3 regions of the Paenibacillus borealis genome follow, and region 3 is predicted to be linked to each of the others. Evidence: riboswitches for the same ligand, from Rfam matches in the RefSeq annotation. Region 3 holds a riboswitch; each other region holds the start of a gene.
What was found. Region 3 has a riboswitch for cyclic di-AMP ahead of PBOR_RS35535 (alpha/beta fold hydrolase). Riboswitches for the same ligand answer to the same signal wherever they lie in the genome.
Positions count from the first base shown of each region.

Region 1: linked by a shared signal. The riboswitch ahead of PBOR_RS25680 (hypothetical protein) and the one ahead of PBOR_RS35535 (alpha/beta fold hydrolase) in region 3 are both predicted to bind cyclic di-AMP.
Region 2: linked by a shared signal. The riboswitch ahead of PBOR_RS00495 (C40 family peptidase) and the one ahead of PBOR_RS35535 (alpha/beta fold hydrolase) in region 3 are both predicted to bind cyclic di-AMP.

Region 1 covers NZ_CP009285.1:6,052,770-6,058,292, forward strand. The annotation lists gene kdpA (potassium-transporting ATPase subunit KdpA) at 1-1,312, opposite strand, end outside; gene kdpF (K(+)-transporting ATPase subunit F) at 1,382-1,459, opposite strand; gene PBOR_RS25680 (hypothetical protein) at 1,811-2,212, opposite strand; cyclic di-AMP (ydaO/yuaA leader) riboswitch at 2,309-2,495, opposite strand; cyclic di-AMP (ydaO/yuaA leader) riboswitch at 2,853-3,019, shown strand; gene PBOR_RS25685 (hypothetical protein) at 3,145-3,666, shown strand; gene PBOR_RS25690 (hypothetical protein) at 3,659-4,141, shown strand; gene PBOR_RS25695 (response regulator) at 4,251-4,970, opposite strand; gene PBOR_RS25700 (sensor histidine kinase) at 4,963-5,523, opposite strand, start outside.
Region 2 covers NZ_CP009285.1:101,563-107,085, reverse strand. The annotation lists gene PBOR_RS00510 (YwhD family protein) at 1-460, opposite strand, end outside; gene PBOR_RS00505 (M1 family aminopeptidase) at 565-2,580, shown strand; gene PBOR_RS00500 (hypothetical protein) at 2,625-3,422, shown strand; cyclic di-AMP (ydaO/yuaA leader) riboswitch at 3,640-3,778, shown strand; gene PBOR_RS00495 (C40 family peptidase) at 3,836-4,264, shown strand; cyclic di-AMP (ydaO/yuaA leader) riboswitch at 4,651-4,794, shown strand; gene PBOR_RS00490 (C40 family peptidase) at 4,800-5,291, shown strand.
Region 3 covers NZ_CP009285.1:4,283,325-4,288,847, reverse strand. The annotation lists gene PBOR_RS18030 (MATE family efflux transporter) at 1-790, opposite strand, end outside; gene PBOR_RS18025 (MarR family winged helix-turn-helix transcriptional regulator) at 1,032-1,718, opposite strand; gene PBOR_RS35535 (alpha/beta fold hydrolase) at 1,832-2,641, opposite strand; cyclic di-AMP (ydaO/yuaA leader) riboswitch at 2,649-2,781, opposite strand; gene PBOR_RS18015 (ABC transporter substrate-binding protein) at 2,961-4,271, opposite strand; gene PBOR_RS18010 (carbohydrate ABC transporter permease) at 4,339-5,166, opposite strand; gene PBOR_RS18005 (carbohydrate ABC transporter permease) at 5,179-5,523, opposite strand, start outside.

The DNA of each region.
Region 1 (5,523 bases), 1.8 Mb from region 3:
CCGTCAGGAACGCACCTGCAGTAGGGGCAAGAATAATGAGCGGATGAATCAGGATCGCGATGGCAATCAGCTTCATTTCCCTGGCCTCTATCTTTCGCCCGAGAAACTCTGGTGTTCTGCCAACCATCAATCCACACAGGAAGACGCCAAGAATGGCATACATCAGCATGTTGACCAGTCCTACACCCTTGCCTCCAAATACATTGTTTAGCATCATCAGTGCCAGTGGAGTGATACCTCCAAGCGGCGTCAGGGTATCATGCATATTGTTGACACTGCCCGTTGTTGCTGCAGTGGTCACGGTAGTGAACAGTGCACTCTGCGCAATACCGAAACGGACTTCCTTCCCTTCCATACTGCCCTGCGAGGCGTCAATGCCCATGGCGTTGATTGCCGGATTCCCTTGGGATTCTGCATAATAGTTCAAACCCAGAAGCAGTACAAACAACGTCATCATGGCACTGAACAGCATCCAGCCCTGACGTTTATTCTTGGCAAACTTGCCGTACATATAAGGCAGCGAAGCCGGTAGCAGCCACATCGAGAGTATTTCCAGCACGTTCGTAAGCGGGCTCGGATTCTCAAAAGGATGAGCCGAATTGGCTCCGAAGAAGCCGCCGCCATTGGTTCCAAGATGCTTGATCGATTCCAGCGAAGCAATAGGTCCGATGGCAATTTGCTGGGTTTGTCCTTCAAGAGTGGTTACCTCAAGCATAGGTTTCAGCGTTTGCGGCACATGCAGCCCAACCATTACGAGTGTAACCAGCAGCGCCAGCGGAAGGAAGACCCGGGTATGGGCTTTGACGAAGTCCTGGAAGAAGTTCCCTACTGAACTCCGGCCTGTAATCCCTCTGACAAAAGCAACCGCCACGGAAAATCCGCTCGCAGCCGAAGTGAACATCAGCATCGTCATAACAGCCATCTGAGAGAAATAAGAGACCCCGGTTTCCCCGCTGTAATGCTGCAGATTGGTGTTGGTTATAAAGCTGATTACCGTATTAAACGATAAGGTCTGCTCCATTTCACCAATTCCGCTTGGATTAAGCGGCAGTCCGCCTTGCAGACGAAGGAATAGATAACCGAATGCTACCAGCACAATATTGGTTGTCAGGAAGCTGAGGGCATACCGTTTCCATGACATGCCTCCATGCTTTTTTAGTCCGCTAAGCTTAAAAATCCCCCGCTCAAAGCCCCCGAAGATCCGGTCTGTCCGGTTTGGTTCATTTGAGAATACATGATACAGATAAGTTCCTACCGGTTTGACCAGCAGCAGCAGTATGGCAATAACTACGACGATTTGCAGGATACCCACGAATGCCCCTCCTTAAATGTAAAGCTATTGATTTTTTTTTAACAGTTACTGTTCTTTATCTCAGAAAACTCAAAATTTCTCCGGATGAATCAGGGCGTAAACCAAGTACAGAAACAACAGCAAGGTTGCTATCAAAACCATAGTCATTGTTCCGCTTCCCCTTTATCGTCAACAACGTGCTCACACCACGTTGCAAACGCGTAAAACAAACCGAATATCACTGTGAGTGCCGCCACCATGTACACATCCATCATCGCCTTTGCCACCTCTCTCCTAAATTTGAAATCAGCCTAGTATTAGCCTTCGTATTATTGATTAGATCAGCCGTATTTATTCCTTTAAAACCCATTCTTCTTGATTTGCCTCTTCTGCTCCCCGTATATGTTTGTTTAACTTGTGATATAGCGTATCATTTCCGCCATTAGTTCAGGGTTAGAGTTTTCATGAGAGAATAAAGATTACATTAAGACATTGCTTAAGTCCGTCTACCGTGCTGAGTTATTGATCTGCAAGAAAATGGACATTACCACTATGAGAATAAATAACGTAGTTCGCTCCGAGCCCTTTATAGACAAGTCTGGGATGGACAGAGGTAGTGATGACAAAAATGGACTTTGACGTCCAAGGGCGGCACATTTGAAGATATCGGCAACAAACCGCAAGGTTACTCTCAAACAGGTATACTTTCCCAATTGAAAATGGAGGAATCCCCCAGGTTCTCTCGTCATGAGAATCTACGACAATATTTTGCTCAACCCCCAAGTTCTCCAGTCGTTTTCTCTTATCTGGATTGTTTGTTAACCCCGCGACCTTGATTCCTTTTTCCGTCAATAATTCAATAAAGTGTTCACCTGCCAAAGTCGGAGCGCACACCAGTACATACTCATCTTTATCCAGCATTTTGTCTTCTCCCTCCTGACCATGAACAACTATCAATAAATACATAGCAAAAAAACCACTAAGGATCTCCCCTGTGGCTCATAATGGTCACATTGCTTCTCCTCTCTCCAGACGCTTACGAGGTTAGCTGACGGATTCGGGCGGTGAGAGTCGCCCTACCAGTACCGGTTGCGAACAGTCGCACCCGGCCTGGATTCACCCCATAATCGCCCCCGACTCTCACATCGGTCTCCGATTGCTGGTTCCCCCGCTTTCCTTAACGGAAATTAAGCGGATCACTATTCAATTCAACCCCTTGGAAACAGGTAGAATCATACTCCTGCTCTGAGTTCTTGTAAAATGCTCCTAACCTCAAATCTCCTCAATTATCCAAATAAATCATTGCCTTTTACCGCTTTCATAAGCATTATTCTCGCTAATCCGAATTCTTTAATCTCCTTATTAAGGAACCATTAAGATATATTTCTGACCATTTAGATTGCATTAAAAGACTAAAAAAACAGCGGTTTTTCCAGATAAATAGAGATTTAGAAGAGTTTAAGCTGGATTGTTTCCACTTTCTCCCCCAATATGCCTTATTGCCATCATATAGGACGATTCTTGATCTTTTACAAACCAAAAAGCTCAGCGTATGATACCTTTTAAACGCACGCTGAATTCCCGCTTAGCGGGAAACGGGGGAACCAACAGGCTATAAGCCTATATGGGGTGAATCCGCAGAAGAGATGTAGAATCCTCTTCACAGGTAGGGCGACTCTCACCGCCCGAATCCGTCAGCTAACCTCGTAAGCACTGGAGAGAGCCTTATTTTGCCACGCTTTTGCGAAGGTTTTGTTTCGACCTGGAATCGCAAAAACCGCAGCCAGGATCTCGACGCTGGCTGCGGTTTTTTTGTTATAGGTCAGCTTATCATTAAGTAAGGAGCAGCGAAAATGAACGATAAGAGAGAATATTACTTCGGAATTCATCCTGATGTATTAGAACCGGTAAGCCTCGCGCACTCCAGTTTCGGAGCTCTATGGTACGAAGAACATGATCAGCGGTACATTGTTGGCTACGGCTTTGGTGCAAGTCAGATTGAAGTATTGACCGAGTTCAGTACATCTTCAGCACACATTACATGTACGAATCTGCAGATCATTCACCAAGTTTATCAAAGCATACGAAATAAACAGCAGGAGCAAGACTGGTCGGCGCACAGAAGATTTCCTTTATTGACATTCCTTAGAGAGCCGTGGAAAAGCATGGCCCCAGGCTGGTACATTTTGCGGTCCCACAAAGCTTTCCCCATGCACCTGTCGATTGTACAGAGAACCAAATATGCAGTTTGGCTGGAGCATACGGCCGTATGTGAGGATGAAGCTGAGCTTGCGGCCTGCATAGCTAAAGCTGAACAGATCCATCATCTGCACATCAAGTCTATGGACACACTAGGAGGCATCATCCATGAATAACAGCAGGCTGTCACGAATCGAGTTGTTTGCATTTGATACTCGTCCGTCATTCATGCACGGATCTGAGCCATCTGGATGCTGGTATGGAGTGCTGAAGCTAACCTGCGGACAGCAGATCAGTTACGGAAAATGCATTCTGTGCGCGGGTGACAATGCCGTGGATTTGGTCAAATGGGGTTCATTTCTGAAGAACATACGCAATTGCACAATTGAGGAAGCCTTTGAACTCATACGATTGCACGGGCAGGAATGGGCTCCAAACCAGCGTAATTTACTCCATGCCGCTCTCGACAACATGCTTCAAAGCGGGCAGCTCCGAATGAAAATAGCCGCCGGAGCAGGACGATATGAGCATCGGATAAACAGTTTTCTCCCCAGTAGAGAGCCTGTATTGCATTATACAAAACAGTCTAAAAGTCCTCCGGACTCATCTGTATTATTTAATGAATCTGTCTCTTATTACTCCCTAGTCTGAATAGGCTCCAGCATACGGTTAAAACCCAAACAACCATGCTCTTATACACAAAGAGCATGGTTGTTTTTACATCTGTTTTTACATCACTTTTTGGATTCAGTTTAAATAATCATGAGATAACTTTGCTGTCATCACCAACCTGAAGCATCCTGTACCCCACTCCGATATGCGTTTGGATGTATGTTGGCTGCGAGGGCATCTTTTCTATTTTCTTTCTCAGCGTTGCCATAAATACGCGTAAGGCAGGGATGTCATAGGTAGGACTGCCCCAGATTTCATGCAGGATATGATTATGCGTCAGTACTTTTCCCACATTTTTGGCCAGTAGACATAATAGCTTATATTCAATTGGAGTCAAGTGGATTTCTTCTTCGTCCAGCCATACGCAGCCTGCGGCATAATCAATTTTCAAGCTGGCATTAGTGAATACAGAAGCATCCTTCAAAAGTTTTTCACTGTCATAACGTACTCGCCGCAAGCTCACTCTGAGCCTGGCCAGCAGTTCTTCCACGCTGAAGGGTTTAGTCAGGTAATCGTCCGCGCCTGCATCCAGCGCCTCGATTTTGTCCCGGTCTTCACTGCGTGCGCTGACGATAATAATGGGCAGATTTGACCAAGTCCGAACTTTTTTGATAATATCCACTCCATCCATATCCGGAAGACCCAAATCCAGTATCATCAAATCGGGCTGTCTGGAAACCGCCTCAATGATCGAATCCTCACCGGTTTCTGCCGTATGATATTTATATCCCTGTGTCTCCAGTGTCGTGGTAATCAGCTTGCGGATAGGCTTGTCATCTTCTACAACCAGAATCAAAGGCTTATTCATGAACATTCACCTCCTCAGCCTGCAGGGTAAAGCGGAATACCGTACCTTGCGGGAAATTGTCTTTCACTTCGATGGTACCACCATGGGCATTTACGATGGATTTGCACAGGGAAAGCCCCAGGCCTAACCCGCGGCGCCCATCCCCGCGCACATTATTTGCTGTATAGAACATCTCAAACAGCTTCGTCTTTGATTCATCCGGGACACCGGGTCCGTCATCAGCAATCTCTACAATCACCCATTGTTCTTCGCATCTCGCTGAGATCGTAATATGCGACCCGATCCCGGTATATTTAATGGCGTTGTCCACAATATTGATCAGAACCTGAATAATCAGCCGGGAATCCATTTTGGCCATCATCAACTCATCATCCAGAACAGTGTTAATGAAATGCTCCTTACTATTCCGGTTAATATGAAGCAATGCTTCAGCAATGACTTCCTCCATAAGCTCCGCCTGCAGATTCAAATTCAAGGAGCCATTGTCGATCCGGGTAATGGACAGCAGGTTCTCAACCAGATTGATAAGCCACATCGAATCGTCAAATATATC
Region 2 (5,523 bases), 4.0 Mb from region 3:
ACTCTTCATTATGGGCGATCAGAAGTGACTTCAGCGCGGCACGCTCTGTAGAACCAAGTCCCTCCAGAATAATCTTCCGCTTCAGGGCAGCATCCAGCTTATTAACATGATCCGCGAGAATCTTCCAGCCCCGGCGGGCTTCGGAATCGATCCACATCTCACAGGCGGTAATTCCGCCATAGAACTGGCCCTCCGGTGTACGATCCACAGCGACCCAGACGACCCAGACCTGTCTTCCTTCCGGAACATCCTCACGGTTCACGGAGAACTTAATCCCCTTCTCCACTTTGCTCTTGGCATGCATGGCACCGATATCGATAACGGCGATACCCTGATCAATGATGACAGGCGAAACATTACCCAGATCAATGGAGCCTGCACCGAAGCCTTTATGCTTACTCTTGGCATTTACAATATTCAAGGCAATCTGCTTTTTGCCCTCCGGTTGTACGTTATCCACAAGTGCACATCCTTTCTATTCACTAATTATTTAATTTTAGCTAATAATGCGCCGATTGCAAACATATACATCCCGTAGATGCTTGTCACGGGAGGAATCACAGTATGAAGCCACATTCATTAAGGTATACCCTCATCTTCGCAGCCCTGGCTGTTCTCACCTTGCTTGGAGGCGGAATATGGTTTCTTTCAGGGCATAGCCCTGCCGTATGGACTGCCTATGCCCCAAAAGAGGCCAAGTCCCCCGCCGATCTGCCGCAGCAGCAGATCGTGCAATCTGCCCTTCCGGAGATCACTCCTCCTCCAGTATCAGAGGCTTTAAGCCAGCGTGTGGTGGAATATCACATGGATGTGCAGCTGCTGGCCGATACGGAAACCTTAACCGCTTCCGAAACGATGACCTGGACCCATCCGGGCAAGAAGCCGGTCCAAGAGCTCTATTTTCACCTTTACCCTAATGCCTTCGCTTCCGGCAATACAACCTTCATGAAGGAATCCGGAGGAACTCTACGCGGCGACTCCATGCCTGCGGGCGGGTATGGCAGCCTGACACTTACGGATCTGCGGACCTCCGAGGGCGTTTCGCTAATGCAGCGTACCCAGTATGTGCAGCCTGACGATGGCAATACGAATGACAAGACACTGCTTAAAGTCCACCTGCCCCAGCCGGTAAACGGCGGTGAGAGCGTAACACTCAAGCTCCAGTTTGAGGTCAAGCTGCCGAAAATATTTGCCCGTATGGGAACCGCCGATAACTTCGTTATGGCCGGCCAGTGGTTTCCCAAGCTCAGCGTCTATGAGCCTGCAGGTACAAGGGGAGTGAAGGAAGAAGGCTGGAACCTGCATCAGTACCATGGCACATCTGAATTCTACAGCGACTTCGGTATTTACAATGTAACCATTTCCGTCCCTTCCGATTACAAGGTTGCCGCCACCGGATTTCCGGTGAAGAACGCCCGGCTGGTGCAGGACCGCAAGATCTATCAGTTCTACGCTGATGATGTTCATGACTTCGCTTGGGCGGCCTCGCCGGATTTCGTGGTTGCCGAGAAGGCCTTCTCTGCGCCGCAGGTACCCGGGGTAAAGATTAAGCTCTATCTGGACCCGCTGCATAAGGATCTTCAGGAGCGCTATTTCCAGGCCGCAGAGGCTGCCCTAACCGCCTTCAGCAAATGGTACGGCCCGTATCCTTACTCCACGTTATCCATTGTAGTCCCGCCTGAGTCCGGCAACGGTGCCGGAGGGATGGAATATCCGACACTGATCACCGCCTTCGGTGCTGCCGAGGCAACGCCCAGCACTTCGCTTGAGCGCACCGTGATCCATGAAATCGGACATCAGTATTTCTATGGCATGGTTGCCAGCAATGAATTCGAGGAAGCATGGCTGGACGAAAGCTTCACTTCATATGCCGAAGACCGGCTGATGGAGCAGGAATACGGCGTAGCAACAAGCCTCCCGCTGCAGTCCAGCCTGGTCTCTTCCTCACAGCCGCTCAACCTGGAAACCTGGAAATACAGCGGCGATGATGCCTACACGCGGAATGTGTATATCCGGGGCAAGCTGGTGCTCCGTGACATCGAACGGTTAGCAGGAACCAAGAACATGGATGCCATCCTCGCCGCCTATGTCCGTAAGTACCGCTTCAAGCATCCCTCTACCGCTGACTTTCAGAAGATTGTGGAGAAAGTAACCAAGCAATCCTGGCAGACCTATTTTGACCAATATGTCTACAGCGGCGGTGCCCCAGATTTTGCAGTGGACGATATCCGTCTTACGGCCAAACGGGGCAGCGGTGACGGAGCGGGAATTCAATATGATGCTGTAGTTAAGGTAAGCAACCAAGGCAGCCATTATGGCGATGTCCCTGTAAAATTCACATTCTCGGACGGGTATACTGTGCAGCAATACTGGAATGGCGAGGGAAAAACAACATCTTTTGAATTATCCTATAAAGCGCCTCTGGTCTCCGCCGAGATTGATCCGGAGCATTCCATACTGCTGGAGAGCAAGCATCTCAATAATTTCAGAATGGCGGAGCTTGAGCACAGTACTCTCTCCCGCTGGACGCTTAGCGCGACAACTCTGCTTGAAACCCTGCTCGGAACTCTTGTCTGGTGAGGTGAAGGATTGTGAAAAGTTCGATAACCCGCGGTTGGTGCAGCATGAAAGAGCAATTTTATATACTGATTCTGCTATTTATTTACCGGCTGTTCTGGGGCTATTTCATGTACAAGTTCATTAAAAGCGCCGTCGTTCCGGTACTTCTGCGTTATCCGGATGCGGATGCCGGCGGCAGCGGAATGGGCAGGCTGCTGTATTACATTGAGGGACAATCTGCGCTTCACACGGACCCGGATGTCCGGCAGTGGCTATGGCTGCTCCTGGCACTGTCCGTCTTGCGGCTGCTGCTCTCCCCCTTTATCCGGGCGGGGCTGCTGCACGAACTTCATCAGGAACGCGCCGGGGAGCGCGGGCTGTTCTTTTTTCCCGGTATGAAGCGTTACGGGCTGCCGGTCCTGTTGTTCAGTCTCGTTGAATGGGCGCTGGCCCTTCTGCCGCTCTATTGGCTGCTGCCGAAGATGTACCGCCTGCTCCTGAACGGCATTCTCGACTATCCGCGGCTGCTGACGCTCGTGCCTTATGTGCTGGGCTGGCTCGTCTACCTCTTCCTGATCCGCAAGCTGCTGCTCTTTATGCAGTTCGGCTATACCGCCGGCACTGGCATGTTCTCTTCGCTGCTGATTGCGCTGAAGGTGCTGCTGCATTCCATCGGGATATCCGTCATTATGGGGGCGGGTAGTCTGCTTACACTGATTCTCTGCAGCGCTGCGGCGCTCCTCTGTCCCGGTCTCCCGGCCCTGCTGCTGCGTCAGGCAGCCTTCTTGCCATCCACTCTGTTCAAAATGTGGGGCATCGCCGCCCAGTATCACCTCTGGTCCAGTAAATCATTTCCACAATAATCGGCCGCCAAACCGGCATACTAAAAGAGTCATTGCCCTTAATTGAGGCGCATGACTCTTTTTTGATTACTGCTGGGACAAGTGCATTTGCAAAACTGTAAATCCTTTGGTACAATGATGCCTGTACTACTAGTAACAAATTTGTAATCTTTCAAACGGATTAATGCAGCTACTGTAAACGAAGTACTTAATCTTATGTCGATATGTCACTGTTCTGGTGCACAAAACGCCGAATTCCCTGCACCGGGAAGTGGGGGAACCATATTTTGGGTGAATTGATCTCGCTTTAGAGGGGTCATAGGGGAACCTTCTACCGAATCCTTAAGCTAACCTCGCAGGCCTTGGAAGGAGTACATCTTTTGAGAAGTCAGAATTTCAAGAAGAAATGCACCGCAGCAGCGCTGGGTCTTGTGATGGTATTCACACTTGGAGCGGGCAGCGCTTTCGCAGACTCCAAAATGGATACTGTGATCTCAAAAACCATTGGAACGGCATATAAAACCGGGGGCACCAGCACCAGCGGCTTTGATTGTTCCGGATTCACCAAATACGTATTCAAGAACCTCGGGCTTACACTGCCGCGTACCTCTAAGGCACAATACAGTGTAGGGACAGCCGTATCCAAGAGTAATCTGCGTTCGGGCGATTTGGTATTCTTCAATACCCTGGGCAACGGAGTTTCCCATGTCGGTATTTATGTCGGCAATGGAAAATTCGCACAATCCTCCAGTTCGCGTGGTGTAACCATCAGTTCGCTGAGTCAGGCATACTGGGCCAACCGCTACGTTGGCGCTAAAAGAGTGATGAGCACAACAGCTTACCAGGCTGTCGCTTACGATTGAACCCTTGTACATTTCCTCGAATATTTACCTCTAACATCTAAATATAACTTATACGAGCCCGGAATTTGATTATTGCCGTAATCATTTCCGGGTTTTTCCTTTTCCTTATTCTACCTTTTACACAAATCTGCAAACCCTGAAACACCTTTTTATCCCAAATTCAAAGAAAAAATCATTAAAAGCTCACCCGGGACGTAAATTTGAGTCTTTCTATACAGCTATAACTCTAAAAAAACGCAAAAATATGCATTAATATGTTATAAGTGATTGCCAAGCGCCTTAGTCTTTGTTACAATTATCGCAGTGAGATTTTAGTAACATTTTTGTAATTATTGAATCGCTTTTAACAAAGGTTTTGTCATGTATTGAGTAACAGCTAATCCTAATCAACAGTCGTGCCGAGTTCCCTAACGATTTAGGGAAACGGGGGAACCAACTTTGGGTGAATTGACCTCCTATTCTAAGAGGGGTCATAGGGGACCTTCAACCGAACCCTTAAGCTAACCTCGTAGGCATTTGGAAGGGGTATTTACTTTTGAAGAAGAAGCTAGCAGCCGCAGTACTAAGCTTTTCCATCATCTTCACCATTGGAGCAGGAAGCGCTTTCGCGGATTCCAAAATGGATAAAGTTATCGACAAAGCCATCGGGACTAAATACGTATCCGGCGGTGTATCCACGAACGGTTTTGATTGCTCCGGATTTACAATGTATGTTTTTGATAAGATCGGCATTAACCTGCCCCACCAATCCGGCTCCCAATACCAGATGGGTACGGCCGTATCCCGCGACGAAATGAGACCGGGCGATCTTGTATTCTTCAATACAAGCGGCAAAGGCATTTCCCACGTCGGTATTTATGTCGGTGACGGTGAGTTCGCACATGCTTCTTCCTCGCGTGGTGTAACCATCAGTTCGCTGAGTGACAGCTACTACGTCAACCGCTACGTTGGCGCCAAACGGATTATGAGTACAGATGCTTACAAGACTGTAGCTACAGATTCCGAAGACAATGATGATGTGCAATAATTTGTCCTACCATAAGCGCTTTTCCAGGATTTTTGCCGAAATCTTGGAGGAGGGCTTATTTTTTTTGTCTATAAAATTACTTACCCCGCTCTATATTTGTAAAACACCAATTTTGCTCTTTCGTAAAATATTTTTTGGCGTTTGTCAAGTTTCTGTATCTCCGCGAGGTTTTTGCGTCGGATATGGCCCGTTTTGTATATAATATTTATAGAATGAAGTTACGTTCCCTTGA
Region 3 (5,523 bases):
AACGGTTAAAGATGAGTGACATGGCACCCATGAAGAGACTCATTACAAAGACGGGAACCCCGATTTTGAATACATTGCTTAGAATGACCTTAGTGGCCTTGAATTGTTTCAGTGAGACCGTTAAGAATTGACTCTTAAATCCTATATGATAAGCGTAATATGCACTCGCAACCATATTGGAAATGACCGTAGCTGACGCAACGCCGATCACATCCCAGTGTAAGACGAAAATGACTAGCGCATCCAGAATAATATTCACTACCACACTGAGCAGCATGCCGATCATTGACGTAATTGCAGCACCCTCCGAGCGGACAATACTCTCCAATGTGAAGAATAATACAACGAAGGGTGAGCCAATAAGCATAATGGTTACGTAGTCCTTGGTATACCCAAACGAGTCTGGTGTTGCCCCCAATCCATGAACGATGGAATCAATAAGCGGGAGACAGACGGCCATGGCGATAAGACCGAGAACCAGGCTGCTGTAAAAGGCGAATGCAGATACATGTTTTACATCGGCCATATTTTTCTCTCCCAGCAAACGGGAAATGAAGGCACTGCTGCCGACTCCAATCAGGTTGCCCAGCGCCATAATGACGGCGAATAAAGGCAAGGTTAAGGCGAGTGCGGTTAACATGGCCGTGTTATTAAGCGTTCCAATGAAAAAGGCATTTAAAATGGAATAGATGACACTCATTGACGTTCCAAGCATCATGGGTACTGCGAAGTGTGCTACGGCTTTTGCGACCGGTGCTTTCTCAAAGTAATGGAGGTTTTCTGTATCCATACGGGTCACCACTTTCTTAAGTTATGTTGGCTTGTAATATAGTTAGAGTTCTAACTATCGATTGAATACGGACTTTGCGCCGCACCAAATAGACCCGTAACAAGGACATTGCGGGCTTGGTGTGCGGGAATGGACTTAACCTTAATTCAAATTCATTACTTACGCTGAAAAGGTATTGCGCTGCCTCTGCCCTGCTCTTGCGGAAAGACAGCGCCTATGCTTCTTATAGAAAATGTTCTGCTTACTTATCTTCCGGTTGGTCTGAGTTGTCTTTCGGGGCATCTCTTCCATCTCTGGAAGGCCAGCCGAACCCGTTCATGCCGCCGCCATGACCTTCCCTGCCAAATCCGGGGAATCTTCCGCTAAAGCGTCCGTCATCCATATTTCCCCACATTCTGCTCATTTGTCCGCGCATGGCCATCAGCTTGTCGAATTCCTCTGTCCCGATGCGCTCCTTGGCGGCTTCCATCCACATGGCCATTACGTCACGATCTGCATCTGTTCCAAGCTCTTCCTCTAGGGCTGTAATGACGCGGACCAGGTATTCACCGAAAGCTGCCTGTTCTTCTGGAGACAGGACTGAAAATATGCTGCCGCCCTCAACCTCTTGTCCCTCTTCCGCCTGTCCTTTGGGCGTGAGATAGATCAGCATGATACGTTTGTCTGTCTCTGAAGGTCTGCGGGTGATATATTCGGCCTTCTCCAGTTTGGCCAACAATTCATTAAGGGATGATACACGGATGTCCAGCATATAGGATAAATCTTTAGTGCTGATTCCGTCCTTCATCCGCAGAAAAGCCATAATCCTGCCTTGCCCGCGTGACGTATCAGCCATGGGACCCACAGCGGCGTGGTTCTTCAGGTGTTGTCTCTGCAACAGCCATTGCAGCTTGGCAAGCTTGTCGTACAATTCAGCATTCATATTCATTATGAATCCTCCCCGGGATATATTAACGGTACCTGTCAATCAATATAACGGTACCTGTTGGATTTATTATAACGGTACCTGTTATACTTGTCAAAGATTTTCTACAGGTGCCGTTAATAAATTTTCCGCTGGAAGCATTGCTGGTCTTTCAGGTAATCAAGCAGCAGCTGGTTGAAGTGCTGCGGCTGGCATAAATGGCTGGGATACATGGCGTCTTCCAGTATTGCCAGCGTGGCGAGCGGATATTTGGCCGCTGTTTGTCTCACCTGCTCCAGAACCCGCTCATTCTGATTGCCTGATACACAAAGAACGGGAACCTGCAGCCTTAGTGCAAACCCGTAGCTGTCCGTATGTCTTAGTGCCAGACGCTGTTTAATCAATTCTGTTGTCCGTTCATGGACAAGCTCTCTTCTCAGAATATGATACGCAGACAGCCATTTGTTATATGTAATGCGCAAAGACCGGATGAACATTTCAGCCGGAAGATAATGGGCGACCCATGCGCAGATTTGAAAGAGCTCCAGCACTTTGCTGCCTTTGGCCGTATAATCTCCTTGGAAGTAATTGTCCACCAACACCAGATTAATTACCCGTTCCGGATTCAGATAGGCAAATTTCTGGGCGAGCACAGCGCCGCTGGAGCAAGCTACGATGACGGCCCGTTCTACGGACAGCCCATCCAACAATCCCTTCAGATCTTCACACTGCGTGTCTACGATCCGGCTGATCTCCACATCCATTTTACCGGATTGTCCATTCCCTCTTAAGTCAAACAAGATTACTTTCGCCCGCTTGCTGAAATACTCCGCCTGAGGCTCGAACAGATGATGTGAAGTCGAATAATCATGAATAAAAACAATGGGCAGACCACTGCCCGACACCTCGTAATAGAGGGTGGTTCCATTGACGTCAATATACGGCATTACCTGTGCATCCTCTCATGTCGCTTACGGGGTTAGCTGCCGGATTCGGGCTTGAAGAGTAGCCCTACTCGATTTCTCGAGATTCACCCCTGAAAACTTGGTTTCCCCGCTTCCATTACGGAATTCAGCGATTACATATATTTTTGCGGATATAGATTAACAGAAACTTCAGTATAGCCCATATTCGTCAAAGAATGAATAGCATAGGTGAATTTGCCCATGAGGCGCAGAAGCCAGCGGCAGTGAACCCAAAAAACAGAGCAGCGATTCTCCCGTTTCCGGAGATTCACTGCTCTGCTTGTTTAAACATCATCCCTCATTAGCGGTTTAGAATGTCATCCACCTCTTTGGCGAGGGTGTCCAGGCTTTCCTGGATTGGCAGGTTCTCCAGCCAAATATCGTTAATGCGCGTGCCCATCAGATCTTCAATCTCATGGTAGGTGCCGGTCATCGGACGCATTTTGCTGAATTCCAGCTCATCGGAAGCGACCTTGTAGCCAGGGAAAGCAGCTATGGTCTCTTTCATCAAGTCTGTGTCCAGGGAAGTAAGGCGGGTCGGAAGATATCCGGTATTGGCGGAAGCATACGCCGCCTGTTCGGTATCCGACAGCCATTTCATGAATTCGAAAGCGGCCGCCTTCTCATTATCCGTTCCCGTATTCGCCAGATACGTATTCGATCCGCCGACCGGGACGCCCCGTTTGCCGTCTTCTCCGGCAGGGATCATCGATACGCCAAGATCAATTCCACTCTCTGCGGCCATGCCTGCGAAGGTTTTGTAGCCGCCGACACTGGAGAAGATCAGCGCTGTGCCAGGATTGGCAATGGAGGCATAGTAGGCATCCTTGTCCGTGACCCCGAGTACTTTGATCAGACCCTTGGATTCCAGATCCTCAATGAAGGTGATTAGCTTCACTGCGCCTTTGCTGTTGATATTGGACTTCGTCTCATCCTCATTGACCACACTGGTATCCGAGTACGAATGCAGCAGCGCCTCCATCACCCAGAAATCATAGTTGAACAGGTACATCGGCGGCTGGCCGGTAGCATCGTATGCGGTCTGCAGATAGGCCTCCAGTTCGGCAAAGGTCGCCGGACCGTTCGGATCCAGCCCCTCTTTAGCGGCGAGCGTCTTGTTTACATACATCACGGGTACACTCCGCATATGCGGAAATGCGTACAGGTCATCGCCCAGATACAGGTTGCCAAGGTCGCCGATTTTGAAATCCGAGGTGTCGAACTTGTCCGTTTCAATGAACGGTTCCAGATTGGCAATAATGTCACTGTCGGCAAAGCCCTTAGTCATGGCTACTTCATCAATAAAAACATTCGGCAGCGTACCCGCTATGGCTGCGGCGTTGATCTTCTGCTGCATTTCCCAGTAATCGCCCTGATATTCGGCATTCACATGGATGTTCAGCTCGGCTCCCTTGGTCTCGTTGAACTGGTCCACCAGGTTCTGGTTCACATCCTCCACGGCGGAGGTCCAGAAGTTCAGTTCGAGGACGGAATCACCTTTCTCATAGGCCGCTACACTGGATTCGGCTTCGGTGGTGGCACAGCCTGCAAGTACGGCGGTCAGGGCAATAGTGGCGAGCAGCGGAGTAACTCTTGTTCCCCATACATTCATTATTCGTTTCTCCTCCATGAACTGCTGTATTTGGTATTCAACATGCAAGGCCGCAGGCTCAATCCCGCTACTTCACTCCCATGTAGGTGAACGCTTTGATAATCTGTTTGCGCGCAATCAGGAAGACGAGCAGAATCGGCACGATCAGCATCATATTCCCGGCCATCACGATCTGCGGGCTGAGTCCCTCCACATCCTGAAGCTTCTGAATTCCGAGCGGCAAGGTACGGACAGCATCCGTTGTGGTCCATACCAGCGGGAAAAAGTAACTATTCCACGTCCCGATGAACGTCAGCAGCGCGAGTGTGGACAAGGTGGGTACAGCCGCAGGCATCATGATCGTGTAGATGATTCTGAATTCACTGGCATTATCGAGACGGGCAGCCTCCAGCTGGGAATCCGGCACCTGCATGAAGGTCTGACGCAGCATGAAGATAGCCGTACCGCTGGCAATGAAGGGCACGATGAGCGATACATAAGTGTTCAGCAGCCCGGACTTCGCAAACATGACGAAGATCGGCAGGAAGATCAGCTGGCCCGGAATCATCATGGTGGCGAGTACGATGCCGAACAGCGCATTTTTACCTTTGAACTGATATCTTGCGAACGCATAAGCCGCCGGCACTACAACAACCAGCTGGCCGATCATCGTCCCGAGCGTAATAATCAGGGAATTGCGGGTATAATGCAGGAAATTAATCCTTGTAAAAGCATCCCGGAAGTTCTGCCACTGCAGCGAGTCCACCCAGAATTTCGGCGGCATCCGGAGCACCTCGCCCAGCGTCTTGAACGCGGTGAGGATCATCCAATAGAATGGCATCAGGAAGATCACGATCAGCAGCACCGATATTATGATCCGCAGTCCTGCGCCCGGCAGCCGGAGCCAAACTCTCATTGTCTCACCCCTTTAGCGGTAATGAACCCGTTTATTCAGTGCTTTGAAGTAGAAAATCGTAATCAGCCCCACGATACCCATCAGCACCACCGCCATCGCGGAAGCGTAGCCGACCCGGTAATATTCGAAGCTCTGCTTATAAATGCTGAAAATCAGAGTGTTCGTGGCATTGGACGGACCGCCCTGCGTCATGATATTGATCGTCTCGAACACCTGAAAGGAGCCGATGATATTCATCAGGATCAGGAAGAACAAGGTCGGTGAGATCATTTTCAGCGTAATTTGAAAGAAAACGGAACGCTTGGACGCATTGTCCAGAGCCGCAGCCTCATAGAGATAACCCGGAATAGAGCCCAA